Regions from separate parts of the Pectobacterium odoriferum genome, predicted to be linked through region 2. Evidence: predicted binding sites of a transcription regulator. Region 2 holds the regulator's gene; the other holds the start of a gene.

The links. The regulator CRP, encoded in region 2, controls carbon source genes, mostly activating them, when cyclic AMP is high. The targets are predictions, from matches to a motif close to ATGTGANNNNNNTCACAT.
Region 1: fadL (long-chain fatty acid transporter FadL) is a predicted target of CRP. The motif match lies at 5,286-5,303, and genes of this name have one in related genera.

What each region holds. Positions count from the first base shown of each region.
Region 1 is NZ_CP034938.1:3,319,057-3,326,852, forward strand. It holds gene fadI (acetyl-CoA C-acyltransferase FadI) at 1-384, opposite strand, end outside; gene EO763_RS14910 (M20 family metallopeptidase) at 594-1,793, opposite strand; gene EO763_RS14915 (MetQ/NlpA family ABC transporter substrate-binding protein) at 1,889-2,743, opposite strand; gene EO763_RS14920 (methionine ABC transporter permease) at 2,798-3,460, opposite strand; gene EO763_RS14925 (methionine ABC transporter ATP-binding protein) at 3,450-4,475, opposite strand; gene EO763_RS14930 (YfcZ/YiiS family protein) at 4,740-5,036, opposite strand; gene fadL (long-chain fatty acid transporter FadL) at 5,551-6,852, shown strand; gene EO763_RS14940 (SDR family oxidoreductase) at 6,991-7,743, opposite strand.
Region 2 is NZ_CP034938.1:4,423,169-4,430,964, reverse strand. It holds gene pelA (pectate lyase PelA) at 459-1,583, opposite strand; gene EO763_RS20030 (aminodeoxychorismate synthase component II) at 2,264-2,839, shown strand; gene argD (bifunctional acetylornithine/succinyldiaminopimelate transaminase) at 2,959-4,185, shown strand; gene crp (cAMP-activated global transcriptional regulator CRP) at 4,344-4,976, opposite strand; gene EO763_RS20015 (OsmC family protein) at 5,350-5,757, shown strand; gene EO763_RS20010 (phosphoribulokinase) at 5,796-6,665, opposite strand; gene EO763_RS20005 (YheU family protein) at 6,791-7,027, opposite strand; gene EO763_RS20000 (hydrolase) at 7,024-7,796, opposite strand, start outside.

The DNA.
Region 1 (7,796 bases), 1.1 Mb from region 2:
GGAATCCGCCCCGCCAGCAATGCCGACGTCCACCGTACCCGCCATAATGCTTTCCGCCACATTAGCAACCGCCTGAAAGCTGGTGGCGCAGGCGCGCGACACGCTGTAGGCATCGGTATGCACACTCATGCCCGTGCCGAGCACGATCTCTCGGGCGATATTTGGCGCTTCCGGCATTTGGACCACCTGCCCAAAGACCAATAGCTCGATCAATTCAGGATCGATCCCAGTGCGAACCAGTAATTCGCTGGTGACGAGCTTTCCTAATTCGATGGCAGGTACACCATGATAGGCCGTTGCCTGCCGGGCAAATGGGGTGCGTAATCCGCTCACGATCGCAATGCGATCGCCACGGTGGGTTATCAGAGGTAATACCTCGCTCATAAACGCTCCTGTTAACCGAAAATATTCCCGTTAACCAAAAATAAAGTATGCGCACAACAGGTCAGACCTGATTTCATTGTTAACCAGATAGTTACATTACGCAAAGCTGCGCAACACAAAAGTGTGAAGAGCATGCGGTTGTCAGCCAACAGGGCACTCGGGATTGCCGCTGAAACGGTGATTTCAGCAGCAACCGTTATCTATTGCCGTCAGGCAGGGGAATGGGTACGGAGAAAATCGGCTTTCACGCTTTCCAGCAGAGAAGGATCGGTCAATAGACGGTAGCCCGAGAGCGCCAGCGCCTGTGCTGCCACCAGCAATGCACGGTCACCCTGTGGGGAAACGGCAGCTTCACGAAACTCAGGCGTGTGGCCAATAAGATCGTCAGGACCAATTTTAATGTAGCAATGGCTAACGGGGATGACGTGGCTGGCATTACCGGCATCCGTCGAACCGAGACCACGACGCGGCTGATCAGAAAGCCCTTCACCCAGCGCCACCAGTTCCTCTCCGACGATAGTGTCCAATGGCCGGTTGATAATCAAATCCTTAACGGGATTCTGGAATCGCTCAACGTTCAGCGTACTGCCCGTCGCCAGCGCAGCCCCTTCCGCCACTGCCCGCACTCTTTCACTGACGGCCTGCGCCCGTTGCCAGGTTGAAGCGCGAATATAAAACCGTGCGGCCGCATACTCGGGAATAATATTCGGCGCTTCTCCGCCATGGGTAATAATGCCATGAATGCGCGTATCACCCGGTAACTGCTGTCGTAGCGCATTGATGCCAGTAAAGAGTTGAATCACCGCATCCAGCGCGTTAATCCCCTCCTCCGGCGAAGCCGACGCGTGTGCCGCTCGACCGGTAAAATGGAAATCCAGCGGATCGACCGCCAGACTGGCGGAAGTCAGTTGTGTTTTACCTGAACCGTGGATCATGAACGCGGCATCAATGCCATCAAACACGCCAGCATCAGCAAAGCTTCCTTTGGCGCTGCCGTTGGCACCGCCCTCTTCTGCCGGAGTGCCAAATACCCATACCTCTCCGCCGGTTTGATCCACAACGTGGGACAGCGCAATGGCCGCCGCCACGCTGCTGGTACCGATCAGGTTATGGCCGCAGGCATGCCCCAACCCCGGCAGCGCATCATATTCGGCTAGATAGCCAATCCGTGGCCCGCTGTTTGCCTGTCCTTTGCGCGCGACGAAGCCCGTTTCATGCCCGGCGATATCCCGCATTACGGTAAAACCAGCGTCACGCAGTAGATCGGTAAGGGTTTCAGCGGCAAAATACTCCTGATTGCCCAGCTCCGGCCGGGCATGAATCTGGTGGCTGACCTCTAGATATCGCTGCGCGGCCTGTTCAACATGGGACCGAATGATGCCGCGATGATGGGGGGTTAATTCACTCATTTTGCGCCTCCTGACGTCATCGTTGCGCTAGCTGCCAGCTTAAGCTGGCATGGTTAAGCAACCTGGCTTCAGCAAATTGGATTTAAGCGAAAGGCTCACTGTTTTCTCAAATCGTCTTCCAGCTGTTTGAGCTTGTCCTGCAAATCTTTGGCTGGCAGATCCACCACAACCGCAACGCCTTTCGTATCCTCTTTCACCGCAGCGATCACATCAGGTTGGTGATACAACGCCACAATCCGCTGATAGACCGGGTTGTCTTTGTCCTTTTCACGGGCGGCAAACACGTTCACGTAAGGCAACGCAGACGGTGCGGTAGGATCGTCCTGAAACAGGATTTTATCGGCAGGTAAACCAGCATCGACCGCCACGCCCTGATTGACCACCGAGGCAGCCACATCCGCTAGCACGCGCGGCGTCTGCTGTGCGACTACCGGCAGAATTTTCAGTTTGCGCGGATTCTCAATAATATCGTCAGGCGTCGCGTGCAAGCCCGCGCCGTCCTTTAACTTCAATAAGCCAGAGGATTGCAGCACATTGAGTGCACGCCCCTGATTGGAAGGATCGTTTGGCAAGGCAATCTGCGCCCCCTGCGGGATATCCGCCAGAGCACGATACTTCTCCGAATACAGCGCCATAGGCACAATTTGTGTCGCACCGATCGGCACAATCGTCAGTTGGTTGTTCACGTTGAACTGGCTTAGAAAAGCCAGATGTTGAAACGCATTAAGATCGACATCGCCGCTGGCCAACGCTTTATTCGGCAATGCGTAGTCCGAAAAGCTGATGAGTTTGATGTTGATGTTCTCCGCTTTCGCTTTTTGCGCCAGTACCTTCCAATACGCGTCTTCGCTTCCGGCCACGCCGATTGTCACGTCCACCGGTTTTTGTGCTGCACCCGCCTGCAAGGAGAGCGTCAAAAGCGCCCCCAATACCATCTTTTGCCATTTCATTGTTCGCTCCTTAAATGAATACCGTTTTGAATATCGCGCACCTGACACGCCGTGCTAGCGCCGCATGATGCGACGAGAGAAATAGTTGCCCGCATGCTGTGCCAGTTGAACCAACACAATCAGAATGACCACCGTGACCACCATGACGGAGGTGTTAAACCGGTTGTAGCCGTAGGTCATCGCCAGATTTCCCAACCCGCCGCCGCCAACCATTCCGGCAACAGCGGAGAAATCGACCAGCGCCACGGTAATAAATGTCAGCCCCATAATCAGCGGGCCCAGAGCTTCCCGAATCAGCACGCCGGTAATGATTTGCAAAGGCGTGGCTCCCAATGCGCGGGCGGCTTCAATCATGCCGGGATCGACCGACATCAGGTTGTTCTCCACCACCCTCGCAATCGCACAGGCGGCAACCAGAATCATGGGGAAAATGGCGGCGGCAATACCGATGGTGGTGCCCACAACCATGCGCGTCATCGGACTGACCGCGACCAGAAAGATGATGAAGGGAACGGGGCGCACGATGTTGATCAGCAGATTCAGCAACACAAACAGCACGCGATTCTCAAACAAGCCACCTGCGCGGCTCAGAAACAGCAGCAGGCCCAGGCCAATACCCAGCACGCTGGCGAACAATAGCGTCACCAGCACCATTGCCAGCGTTTCGCCTGTGGCAACCAGCAGCGTCTGCCAGAATGTCGTCCAATCAACCTTCATCGCTCACCTCCCTGACTTCTACCGTTTGCGCTAGCGTTTCCAGCGCGGCAGCAATGCTGTCCGGCGGGCCAATAAATTCCACAATAAGGCTACCGAACAGTGCACCCTGCAACTCGCTGATGTTGCCGTAAATAATGTTGTAATCGATAAGCGAGTGCAGGCGTGCCGTCTGTGACAGCAACGGCACGCTGGTTGAGCCATCATGAAAAATGAGCTGGTATAACGCGCCAGAATGACGTGATTGCAGCGTTTGTAATAACCGAGGAGGAAGACGATCGTTAAAAATAGAACGCACAAAGTTGCGCGTGGTTTTATGCTCGGGGCGAGTGAAGATATCGACCACGCGCCCCTGTTCGATGACGCGACCTTGTTCCATGACCGCAACCCGATGGCAAATGCGACGGATCACATTCATCTCATGCGTAATCAACAAGATAGTGATGTTATATTGCCGATTGATACTCTCCAGCAGTTGAAGAATATCCTCCGTGGTTTCGGGATCCAGCGCCGAGGTGGCCTCGTCACAAATCAGGATATCCGGTGAGCTGACCAGCGCTCTGGCAATGCCAACGCGCTGCTTTTGTCCTCCGGAAAGTTGTTCGGGATAGTGATCCTTCTTATCTTCCAGACCAACAAAGCGCAGCACTTCATCAACACGTTGCTGTATCTGCTGGCGATCCATTCGAGCCAAACGCAGCGGCCAGGCAACATTTCCCGCCACCGTTCGCGACTGAAATAAATTGAACGTTTGAAAGACCATGCCGATGCGCCGCCGGAGTTGGCGCAGCGCTTCTGCGGAAAGCGCGGTAATATCCTGCTGGTTAACCGTCACTTTTCCTTCCGTTGGCTGCTCCAGCAAATTAACCAGACGCAACAGCGTGCTTTTCCCCGCCCCGCTGAACCCGATGATGCCGAATATCTCCCCTTTATCGATATCCAGCGTGACATCTTTCACCGCATAAAGCGTTTTACCCTGTGTCGTAAACGATTTACTAACGTGCTCAAAACTGATCAAAACAGGACTCAACTTGATGTAAAAAATAATACTTAAATTAAATAGAATCACAGAGTTATCTACCAGAAACAAAAAATGCTATCCAATTGCGATTGTTAGCTAAAGACGTGGCAGAAGGGGAAAGAAAGGATGAATTTCAGCGCAACACGTTATCGTGTTGGACAACATCAATTCAGCATGAAAGGAGAAGGAGATAAACAGCAGGGAGAAGCAAAAAAGAGTCTGGCAGACTAGGCGATGAGGCCATACCTGCCAGAGGAATACTTAACGTAGGCCGAGCTGGAAAATCATCGTTTCGGCCTGGCAACTGAATGTGAAATCAATATCCAGTTTCACGCCGCCGTCTACATCTTCCAGCGTGCTGGTGATTTCGCAAGGGTCAGACTCTACCGCACGCGCTTTTTCCGTCAGCGCGGCCAGTGCCGCTTCCGCCTCAGAACGACCGCCGAAAACGTTGCTGTAAGACGCCGTGCAATCCGTGTTATCCATGATTGTGCCGACATCGACACAGCAGCAGGCTGCGGTTTCTTCAGCACTGCATTTGTTGATTACGTTCGTCATGCTACTTTCCTCTTAAGACTTAAGACGCGGGAGATATATACCCGTCATACTTCAAGCTGCATGTACGTTGGCTACGTTCACTCACCCGAATCACTTACTTATGTAAGCTCATCGGGACTCCCTCTCTTGCCGCCTTCCTGCAACTCGAATTATTTAGCGTATATGATCAAGTTCAAATATTTTTATCTTCCTTATATTTTACTCCCTCATCCCGAAGCAGTGCCAGCACTTCATGCTGACCAGTAATTTTAGTGATATCAATCACATTACGGTGTTATGCGACAGTAAAATCGAGTCATATCGCTTCACACAAATTAACCAAAACGTTAAGCAGATCTAAATTTCGCATCATTTTGGAAATATTTCGAATACACAAACGCAACATTATCGTATTCCCAACTTATACTTTGGCAACTGGTCTGATTTGTCAGGCTGAGTGCGCCCCCTACAATGCGCGTCCCTTGTTACCCCGTGTAACAACGTTAAATAACAAGCATATAAAGAGGTTTTGGTCATGAACCAGAAAAACCTGTTCAAACAATCCACAATTGCTGTTGCGGTGGCCCTGTTTTCAGCAAATGTGTCCGCAGCTGGTTTCCAGCTAAATGAATACTCATCATCGGGTCTGGGACGTGCGTTTTCTGGTGAAGGTGCCGTAGCCGATAATGCGACCTCAGGTAGCCGTAACCCAGCGACCATGACCATGTTTGACCGCCCGTCATTCTCCGGTGGTGTCACCTATATCAACCCAGATATCGATGTTCAGGGGAAAAACTCCCTGACTGGGCAAGATACCAGCGCCAAAAATATCGCGCCACACGCCTGGGTACCGAACCTGCATTTCATCATGCCGCTGAATGAACAATGGGCGATTGGTGCTTCCGCCACCACTAACTATGGTCTGGCGACTAAATTTAATGACAACTATGCAGCAGGTTCTATCGGCGGAGAAACCGACCTGTTGACGTCAAACCTGAACCTGAGCGCCGCGTATCGCCTGAACCAACATTTCAGTTTTGGTTTAGGGGTTAACGCCGTTTATGCCGATGCCAAATTTATTCGGCGCGCTGGTGAACTGGCTAATATTCCTGCCGGTGCGGGTGGCGCTCAAGGTGCCGTTGCTGGTCCGTCTTCAGAGATGGCTCGTCTGGAAGGCAAAGAATGGGGCTACGGTTGGAATGCCGGCATCCTGTACGAAATCGATGAAAACAACCGCGTCGGCCTGACCTATCGTTCCAAAGTCGATATCGATTTCAATGGCGATTACAGTAACCAACGGTCCGCTGGACCTGGTGCCCTCAATGGCGCAACAATACCAGGTCAATTAACACTTAATCTGCCAGAAATGTGGGAAGCGTCTGCCTACCACCGTGTAGCGCCGAAATGGGCGGTTCACTACAGCCTGACCTACACCAGTTGGAGCCATTTCCAGGAGCTGAAAGCGACAGGTAACAGTGGTAACACGCTGTTCCAGAAAGAGGAAGGCTTCCGTGATGCCTACCGTATCGCACTCGGCACCACCTACTATCATGACGATAACTGGACGTTCCGTAGCGGTATCGCGTTTGATGACAGCCCAATACCAGCCGACAGACGTTCTATCTCTATCCCCGATCAGGACCGTTTCTGGTTGAGCGCAGGCACGACCTATGCTTTCAATAAAGACGCGTCTGTTGATGTTGGCGTGTCTTATATGCATGGTAAGCAAGTTGATATCAGCGAACCTATCTCTGATAGAGCAGGTTCTCCAAGTTACAACTTCAGCTCCAAAGGTAAAGCCTGGCTGTACGGTGTGAACTTTAACTACGCGTTCTAATCACATCAGCCATAACGTGACAAAGCAGGTAAGGCAACTTACCTGCTTTTTTATTGCTCACCACAAGGCATTTATCTCTTTCTTACTGGCGTAGTGATTAGCTAATGATGAACACCGCACGCAAATCGTCATGCTGGATCAATCGTTCAATAGACGACCGCCGTCCACAACAATCTCACTGCCGATGGTCCATCGGGACTCATCTGAAGCCAGGTACAACACCGCCTTAGCCACCTCCTCCGACGTGCCGAAACGGCCTGAAGGAATGCTTTTGACGATCTCCTCATTGACTTGTTTGCGATAGCTATCGGGAATGCCAAGTTTGTCATACAGCGGAGTATCGATTGGCCCAGGGCTAACCGCGTTAATGCGAATACCGCGTGCCATCAGTTCGCTCGACAGCGTCTTTGACAGGCTAAGGAAAGCCGCTTTGGTCGCAGAATAAACCGAGGAACGAGCCGATCCTACGTGCGCATTAATCGACGTATTGAGCACGACCGAAGCAGGGTTAGCGAACACGGGCAGCAGCGACTGGATCAGGAAGTACGGCCCCTTGACGTTGATGTCGAAGGAGCGATCAAACATATCCTCCGTCCATTCCTCAATCGGTTGCCAAACGGAAACGCCAGCGTTGAGAAAGACAGCATCAACCTTTCCGTAATGGGCTTCCACAGCTTGCGCCAGTTCCTTTTGTGCACTCACGCTGGCCGAATCGGCGCGCAGCACCAGCACCTCGCTGCCAAGCTCGTTTTTTGCCGCGGCAATAGAATCGGGATTGACCCCGGTAACGATGACACGGGCCCCTTCCGCAAGAAACTGCTTTGCGGTTTCCAGCCCAATGCCGGTGGTGCCGCCAGTGATAAGGGTACGTTTATTGTGTAAGCGAGACATAAGGAACTCCTGATAATCATAGCGGGATGCAGCAATGTGCTGCCTGAGACAGC
Region 2 (7,796 bases):
GATTTTATAGGAAACAATTTTCTTTTAAAGTAACCGTAAATCATGATGTTATTTTTTTAGTGGATAATAAATGTAATCAAGTTTCTTTATTGATTAGTTTTTAAATCGTTATTTTTCTTGTGACGATCGCTATCGTCAACGTAAGAAACTACCTTAAGTAAAAATATACTATCACAGACATGTTCAATATTTTTCGAGTGATGAGTTAATTTTATCGTGAATTTTAGTTTGTTAAGAAATAATTATTATTAATCGCTATATGGTGTTTCTTTACGTGATAAAAGAAGAATAGACCTCATTGTTCGTAGCGGCTTATTGGCTAAATTATCATTAGCACGACGTCTATTTTCATGGCGGTCACGCTGACAATCTTGCTCGGGACTCTCAAAAATGAGCGAGGCCGAAGCACTCGCTCAGAAAGCACCCGGCGCAGAATGAATGCGTCGGGCTTAACGCGTTTATTTACAGTTAGCTGCTGTCAGTACCGCCAGGTTTTTACCTACGCCGGCATAGCTTGCCAGTTTATCCTTCACGCACTGTGCAGAAACTGGAGAGTAGCTATATGGGACGGCTGGGAATTTACCGGTGCTCTTCCAGTCATCCGCATTGATGTGCGGTGTGGATGGTTTACCCCACGTGATTTTGTATTTAGCAAAATCAGATGGGCTGGTAATGTTGTTGTTACGGAGTTCCCAAGTACCGAAGTTGGAATCGTCATTACGTGCGGTCACTGGGTTGAGTGCATTTTCGAACCAGTTACTTTCGATCAGTGCGATCCCTTTCTGACGTACGTTAAAGCCTGAACTTTTGATACCGTCATACAGGTTGTTATAAGCATGCACTTTACCACCACGTTGCAGTGGCAGACGTGAGTTAACATCGCTGTAAATATTGTGGTGGTAAGTCAGGTCGCGACCCGTATCCGTATTGCTTGAACCGCTCAATCCCACTTTTTTCACGCCATGGATATAGTTGTAGGATACCGTGACGTTGGTGGCGCCTTTTTTAATATCGACAGCCGATTCAAAAGTGGTGTCGTTGTCTGGTGTACCAGCACATTCGAAGTTCTTGGCGAAGATCTCGTTGTGATCGATCCAGACGTTTGGCGAGTTATCAATACGGATGGCATCGCCATCTTTTGCGCCGCCCGGCATATAGCCGAAGCGCATGTTACGCACGACAACGTTGGAAGAGTTAACCATCCAGATGCCGAAGTTAGCGGAAGAACCGTTGGTTCCGAGGATGGTGATCCCTTTGGTGAACTCTTTGATTTCCACACCGCGCGGATCTTTGCTCCACTGGCCGCAGATGTTAGCTTCGGCGGCTTTGATTAACGCATCTTCATTACCGTTGTAGGTAATAACGAGCGGGTAGGCCCCACCTTTGACCGCTTTACCGCTTGAGTCCTTTTTCGCAGCCTCAATGATATCGACGATCTCTTGCAGAGAACGCGCCGTTTTTTTCACAGCACCAGAAACGTCGCCGCCGTCAGTGGTGGCATAACCCCCCGTATTTGCCGCCATTGTCGGTTGGGCCGCGAGCAGCAACAGCCCAGCGGCTGCAGAAGGCAGTAGGTATTTCATTATGTACTCTCCTTGACATAGAATTTTTTGGGTATTGATCACTACACACCCTGTGTAATTTAAAAAGGCTGTTTCAACAAAAATGAAATTAAGGTTTGTCTATAAAGCCGTTCTAAGTGTTAACAGAAAAAATAAACAATACAAGATGGGGCGTTAAATATATTAATTAAATAACAGAGGACAGTTGAGAGGATTTGTGTTCATTACTTTTAAATAGAAACCAATTTCCATTTAAATCATTTAAATTCATTGTGTTATGTTTTTTAATCTTTGTCGTTTCAATCTGGATTCTTTATTTTTTATCCATTTTATATGCGTGGTTTATTCGCTTTCTGAGCGATTGTGATCGCTATCAAAAAATATCACTTTAGAGATAACCTCCTTAGTTTTTCTTCCTTTTAAAAAAACTGAATTAATTCATAGGAGGTTTTTGTTTATTATTTTTTTTGTTAAAAATAATTTCAATGTAATCGTTTACTCTGAATTGTGATAATAAATAAGGCCTATTAATAAAGATGTTTCCTGATGAAATAAATGATTTGTGATCGATAAAATTATTATCATGCTAATTTCTTAAACGAAGAGAGCGACCCCTTTGTCTTTGATGGTGACGAGGGCGGGTACCTGACGCGGATTTCATGTATGTTAGTACGGCTTTTCCGACTAACAGTGCAATGACTATGCTGCTAATTATCGATAACTACGACTCCTTTACCTACAACCTTTACCAATACTTTTGTGAGCTTGGCGCACAGGTCGTGGTGAAGCGTAATGATGAACTGACGCTACGAGAGATTGAGCAACTTGCGCCTGAGCGATTGGTCATTTCACCTGGCCCTTGTACGCCGGATGAGGCGGGCATTTCGCTAGCTGCTATCCGTCACTTTGCCGATAAACTGCCTATTCTGGGCGTGTGTCTTGGCCATCAGGCGATGGGGCAGGCGTTCGGCGCGCGTGTGGTGCGAGCACGGCAGGTCATGCACGGGAAAACCTCAACGATTGCGCATAGCGATACGGGGGTTTTCGCGGGGCTGGCTCACCCTTTGACGGTCACCCGCTATCATTCACTCATTATTGATGCCGCATCACTGCCTGATTGCTTTGAGATCACGGCTTGGAGCGAACATGAAGGCAAGCGTGATGAGATTATGGGGATTCGCCATCGCGCATTGCCGTTGGAAGGGGTGCAATTTCACCCAGAGAGCATTCTTAGCCAGCAAGGGCATCAGCTTTTGGATAATTTCCTTAAAATTTAGCCATATAGAAAGTTATTCTCTTCAGTAGCTGATTTAATATTGCCTGGAATTGATTTTTTATGCATATTTATTGACTATATTTTCATTTCGACATGATGGACAGCAGAGTGAGGCAGCAAATGGTAGCAGAGCAGAAAGCAGTGACACGGGATACTCACGATAAAGTGATTTTGCCGGTTTATGCACCCGCGAAGTTTGTACCTGTGAAAGGTAAAGGGAGCCGCGTCTGGGATCAGGAAGGCCGCGAGTATATCGATTTCTCCGGCGGTATTGCGGTCACGGCGTTGGGCCACTGCCATCCTGCATTGGTGAACGCGTTGCAGCAGCAGGGTGAAAAGCTGTGGCACACCAGCAATATTTTCACTAATGAGCCTGCGCTACGCCTCGCCAGCAAATTGATTGATGCCACTTTTGCCGACCGCGTGTTCTTTGTTAACTCCGGCGCTGAGGCTAACGAAGCCGCCTTTAAGCTGGCGCGTCACTATGCGGTTAAACGCCATAGTCCGTATAAAACCAAGATCATCGCCTTCTACAATGCGTTCCATGGCCGGACGCTGTTCACCGTCTCGGTTGGCGGACAGCCTAAATATGCTGATGGTTTCGGGCCTAAACCTGCGGACATTGTCCATGTTCCCTTCAACGATCTGGCTGCGGTGAAAGCAGTGATGGACGATCACACCTGTGCGGTCGTGCTGGAGCCGATTCAGGGCGAGGGTGGAATTACGCCTGCGACGCCTGAGTTTTTACAAGGCGTGCGCGATCTGTGCGATCAGCACAAGGCGCTGCTGGTATTTGATGAAGTGCAGAGCGGGATGGGGCGTACCGGTAAATTATTCAGCTACATGCATTACGGTATTACGCCGGATATTCTCACAACGGCTAAAGCATTGGGCGGCGGGTTCCCGATTAGTGCGATGCTGACGACGGAAGAGATCGCATCGGCCATGACGGTTGGGGTACACGGCACCACCTATGGCGGCAACCCGTTGGCCTGTGCGGTGGCGGAAGCCGCGCTGGATATCATTAACACGCCGGACGTGTTGTCAGGCGTGGCGGATCGTCACGATCGCTTTGTCAGTGAGCTTGAGAAAATCAATCAGCAGTACGGTGTATTCGAACAGGTTCGCGGTATGGGGCTGCTGCTGGGTGCAGAACTGAAACCGCAATGGCACGGTCGCGCGGGCGAGTTCCTGGCTGCCGCAACGGCCCAGGGGCTTATGGTACTGATGGCTGGGCCTAACGTGATCCGCTTTGTACCGTCTTTGATCATTGATGAAGACGATATTGCGCAGGGGATGGCGAAGTTCGCCAAAGCCGTCGCGCAGGTCGTTAACACAGCAAACTGATTACGCTCCCAAAAGCGCAGTGATAAAAAAACGTAGAGAACGTTTTTCAACGTCGCTTGCGACGGCCCGTAAGGGTGGCGGCAGGGATGGCACGGCATAAAAAAAGCGTGAGGCCGAGGCTTCACGCTTTTTTATTGGTAGGGTACCGCGACAGGGGTTTAGCGAGTGCCGTAAACGACAATCGTTTTACCGTGTGCAGAGATCAGGTTCTGGTCTTCTAACATTTTCAGAATGCGGCCCACGGTTTCACGCGAGCAGCCAACGATTTGCCCAATTTCCTGACGGGTAATTTTAATTTGCATGCCATCTGGATGCGTCATGGCATCAGGTTGTTTGGCCAGGTTGAGTAGGGTTTGGGCAATACGGCCGGTTACATCAAGGAAGGCGAGGTTGCCGACTTTCTCAGAGGTAACCTGAAGTCTGCTTGCCATTTGCGCAGACAGACGCATGAGAATATCTGGGTTAACCTGGATGAGCTGGCGGAATTTTTTATAGGAAATTTCAGCCACTTCACAGGCGGTTTTTGCCCGAACCCAGGCACTGCGTTCCTGACCTTCTTCAAACAGGCCGAGCTCGCCGATAAAATCGCCCTGATTGAGGTAGGAGAGGATCATTTCCTTGCCTTCTTCATCTTTGATTAGCACTGCGACAGAGCCTTTCACGATGTAGTAAAGTGTTTCTGCTTTTTCACCTTGGTGAATCAGTGTGCTCTTCGATGGATACTTGTGAATATGACAATGGGAAAGGAACCATTCGAGAGTTGGGTCTGTTTGCGGTTTGCCGAGAACCATTCGCTATCATCCTCTGTTGTAATTCACTGCGCAAATTACAGGGGTCAGAGTTCCCTGTACGGCGTGTTTAACTGCTAAAAAATAAAATTCAGTCTAGGCAGAATGACGTCAGGGAATATACTGGAACCACTGTACCCTTGATTTTCCGGTTGCTGCCTTGCCGCATCGTAAACGTGGCTGGGTATATCTGGCCACGTAATCATCTTCTTCGTTTCTGGGTTTGTCCAGAAAAGGTCTATTCTATTTTCGTTTTAACACAGCTTTAAGGATGTGTCTTGTGTTGTCTCGCTTCAGCATGACAAAGCTCTGATTAACGCTGATTTTTGTACAGTAACGATATAAATTTTCAAAAAAATTTTAGTGGAGAGGCATCATGCAGGCTCGGGTAAAATGGGTTGAAGGCTTAACGTTTTTGGGCGAATCCGCATCAGGGCATCAGATATTGATGGACGGCAATTCTGGCGATAAAGCGCCCAGTCCGATGGAAATGGTATTGATGTCCGTAGGAGGATGCAGCGCGATTGACGTGGTGTCGATTCTGCAAAAAGGTCGCAACGATGTGGCGGATTGTGAGGTGAAATTAACGTCAGAGCGTCGGTCTGACGCGCCGCGTTTATTTACCCACATCAATCTGCATTTTATCGTGACGGGAAAAGGATTGACTGACAAAGCTGTCGAGCGAGCTGTCGCCCTGTCGGCGGAAAAGTACTGTTCTGTGGCACTGATGCTGGGCAAAGCCGTTGAGGTGACGCATAGCCACGAAGTTAGGGTGCTGGCTTAATCTCTCTCTGGGCACGACACTACCGTGCCCGGTTTCGCTTATTCGATCGTTTTCCCTTCGATTAACCGCTGCACCAGTGGCGCCATAATCAATTCCATCGCCAAGCCCATCTTCCCGCCGGGAACGACTAGCGTGTTGATATGGGAGATAAACGACCCCTGCAACATGGCGAGCAGATAGGGATAATCAATATTATCCAATCCCTGAAAGTGAATCACGACGAAGCTTTCGTCCAGTGAGGGAATCGACTTGGCGGCGAACGGGTTGGAGGTGTCCACGGTAGGCACGCGCTGGAAGTTGATGTGTGTGCGAGAAAACTGTGGCGTGATATAGGTGATGTAGTCTTCCATCGAGCGAACGACGGAATCCATCACCGCTTCACGCGAGTGGCCGCGCTCATTAACGTCACGAATCAGCTTTTGAATCCATTCCAGATTGACGATTGGCACTACGCCGACGAGCAAATCGACATGCTGTGCCACGTCGTTTTGCTCGGTGACTATGCCACCGTGCAGCCCTTCATAGAACAGGATATCGGTGGGTTCCGGCATCGGCTCCCACGGCGTGAATGTCCCAGGAACCTGATTATAGGGAATTGCTTCATCGTAGGTATGCAGATATTTACGCGTCTGGCCGCGCCCGTGCAGGCCATAGTCGATAAACGACTGTTCCAGCAGGCTGAAATCATTCGCTTCTGGGCCGAAATAGCTGATGTGGCGTCCTGAATCACGCGCTTTACGAATCGCCATATCCATTTCCGGGCGGGTATAGCGGTGAAAGCTATCGCCTTCCAACTGGGCTGCACGCAGATCAAACTGCTGGAAAATCTTACGGAAGGCCAGACTGGTTGTTGTGGTTCCCGCTCCGCTGGAGCCGGTAACCGCAATAATCGGATGCTGATGTGACATAAGGCGCGTGACTCCGTGATCGCGAGGTTCGCATAGACTGGAGGCCTGCGCGTATCCTCAAAAAAGACGTAATTAGTTATCATTGTTAGCATGTTTGGCGCGTTCTTTCACGACTTTTGCCATGCTCAATAAGGGGCATGTCCTCCGGCATTGAGCTGGTTGCGGGGCATGATATTGAGGGTTTCATGTAACTCAGACCACACCAACACCACCTCGCCAGATTGGAGCTGGCTGCGGATATCTTCCACTTTCTGCGCCAGCGATCGCTCCTGTTCGCCGTAATCGGTGCCTTCCCGCAGGACGAAAGATTCGATGATGCTATCCAGTGTTTCTGGATCGAGCTGTTGCCAGGGAATAATCACGCTATTCCTCCTGAATGAAAAGTTCCTGAATAAGAGGTTCCTGAAGAAAAAGAATTAGTGGCATGGTCCAAAAATGGGCTAAGCCAATTGGGAATGCGCTGTTCCAGCCACATTTCCGGTTTCATCAACGTTCCTCCGACGAAGCCGACATGCCCACCATGTTCCGTCAGTTGATATTCAATATTAGACGGTAACTGCGACAGATCGGGAATCACCTCAGACGTCATGAAGGGATCGTCCTTTGCATGGATAATGAGCAGCGGTTTACGAATCTGAGGCAACAGCGGCAGGGCGCTACAGCGTCGATAGTAGTCGGCCGCATCGTGGAAGCCGTGGATACGTGAGGTAATGACGTCATCAAACTCTCGCAACTGGCGGATTCGCTTCAACTGCGGCAACTGAATCGGCAGTGTATCTGGATAAGCCGCCAGCTTGCGACCGGCGTTTTGCTTCAGCAGACGCAGCAGGTAGTGCTGATAGACGCGAGAGAAGCCTTGTTCCATCCTGCGGCTACAGGGTTCGAGCATCAAGGGGGCGGAAACAATGACGGCCGCGGACAGGGAGCAGGCTTCGCCTTGCTGAGCGAGCAGGTAGGCCAGCATGTTACCGCCGAGAGAAACGCCGATAGCGGCGGTAGGCGCATTGCCCAGTGTCTCCTGCATCCAGTGCAGAAAATAGCTGGCATCACCGGTTTCGCCGGAATGATAGATACGCTTCATCCGATTGGGCTTACCGCTGCATCCGCGAAAATGCATGATGACAGCCAGCC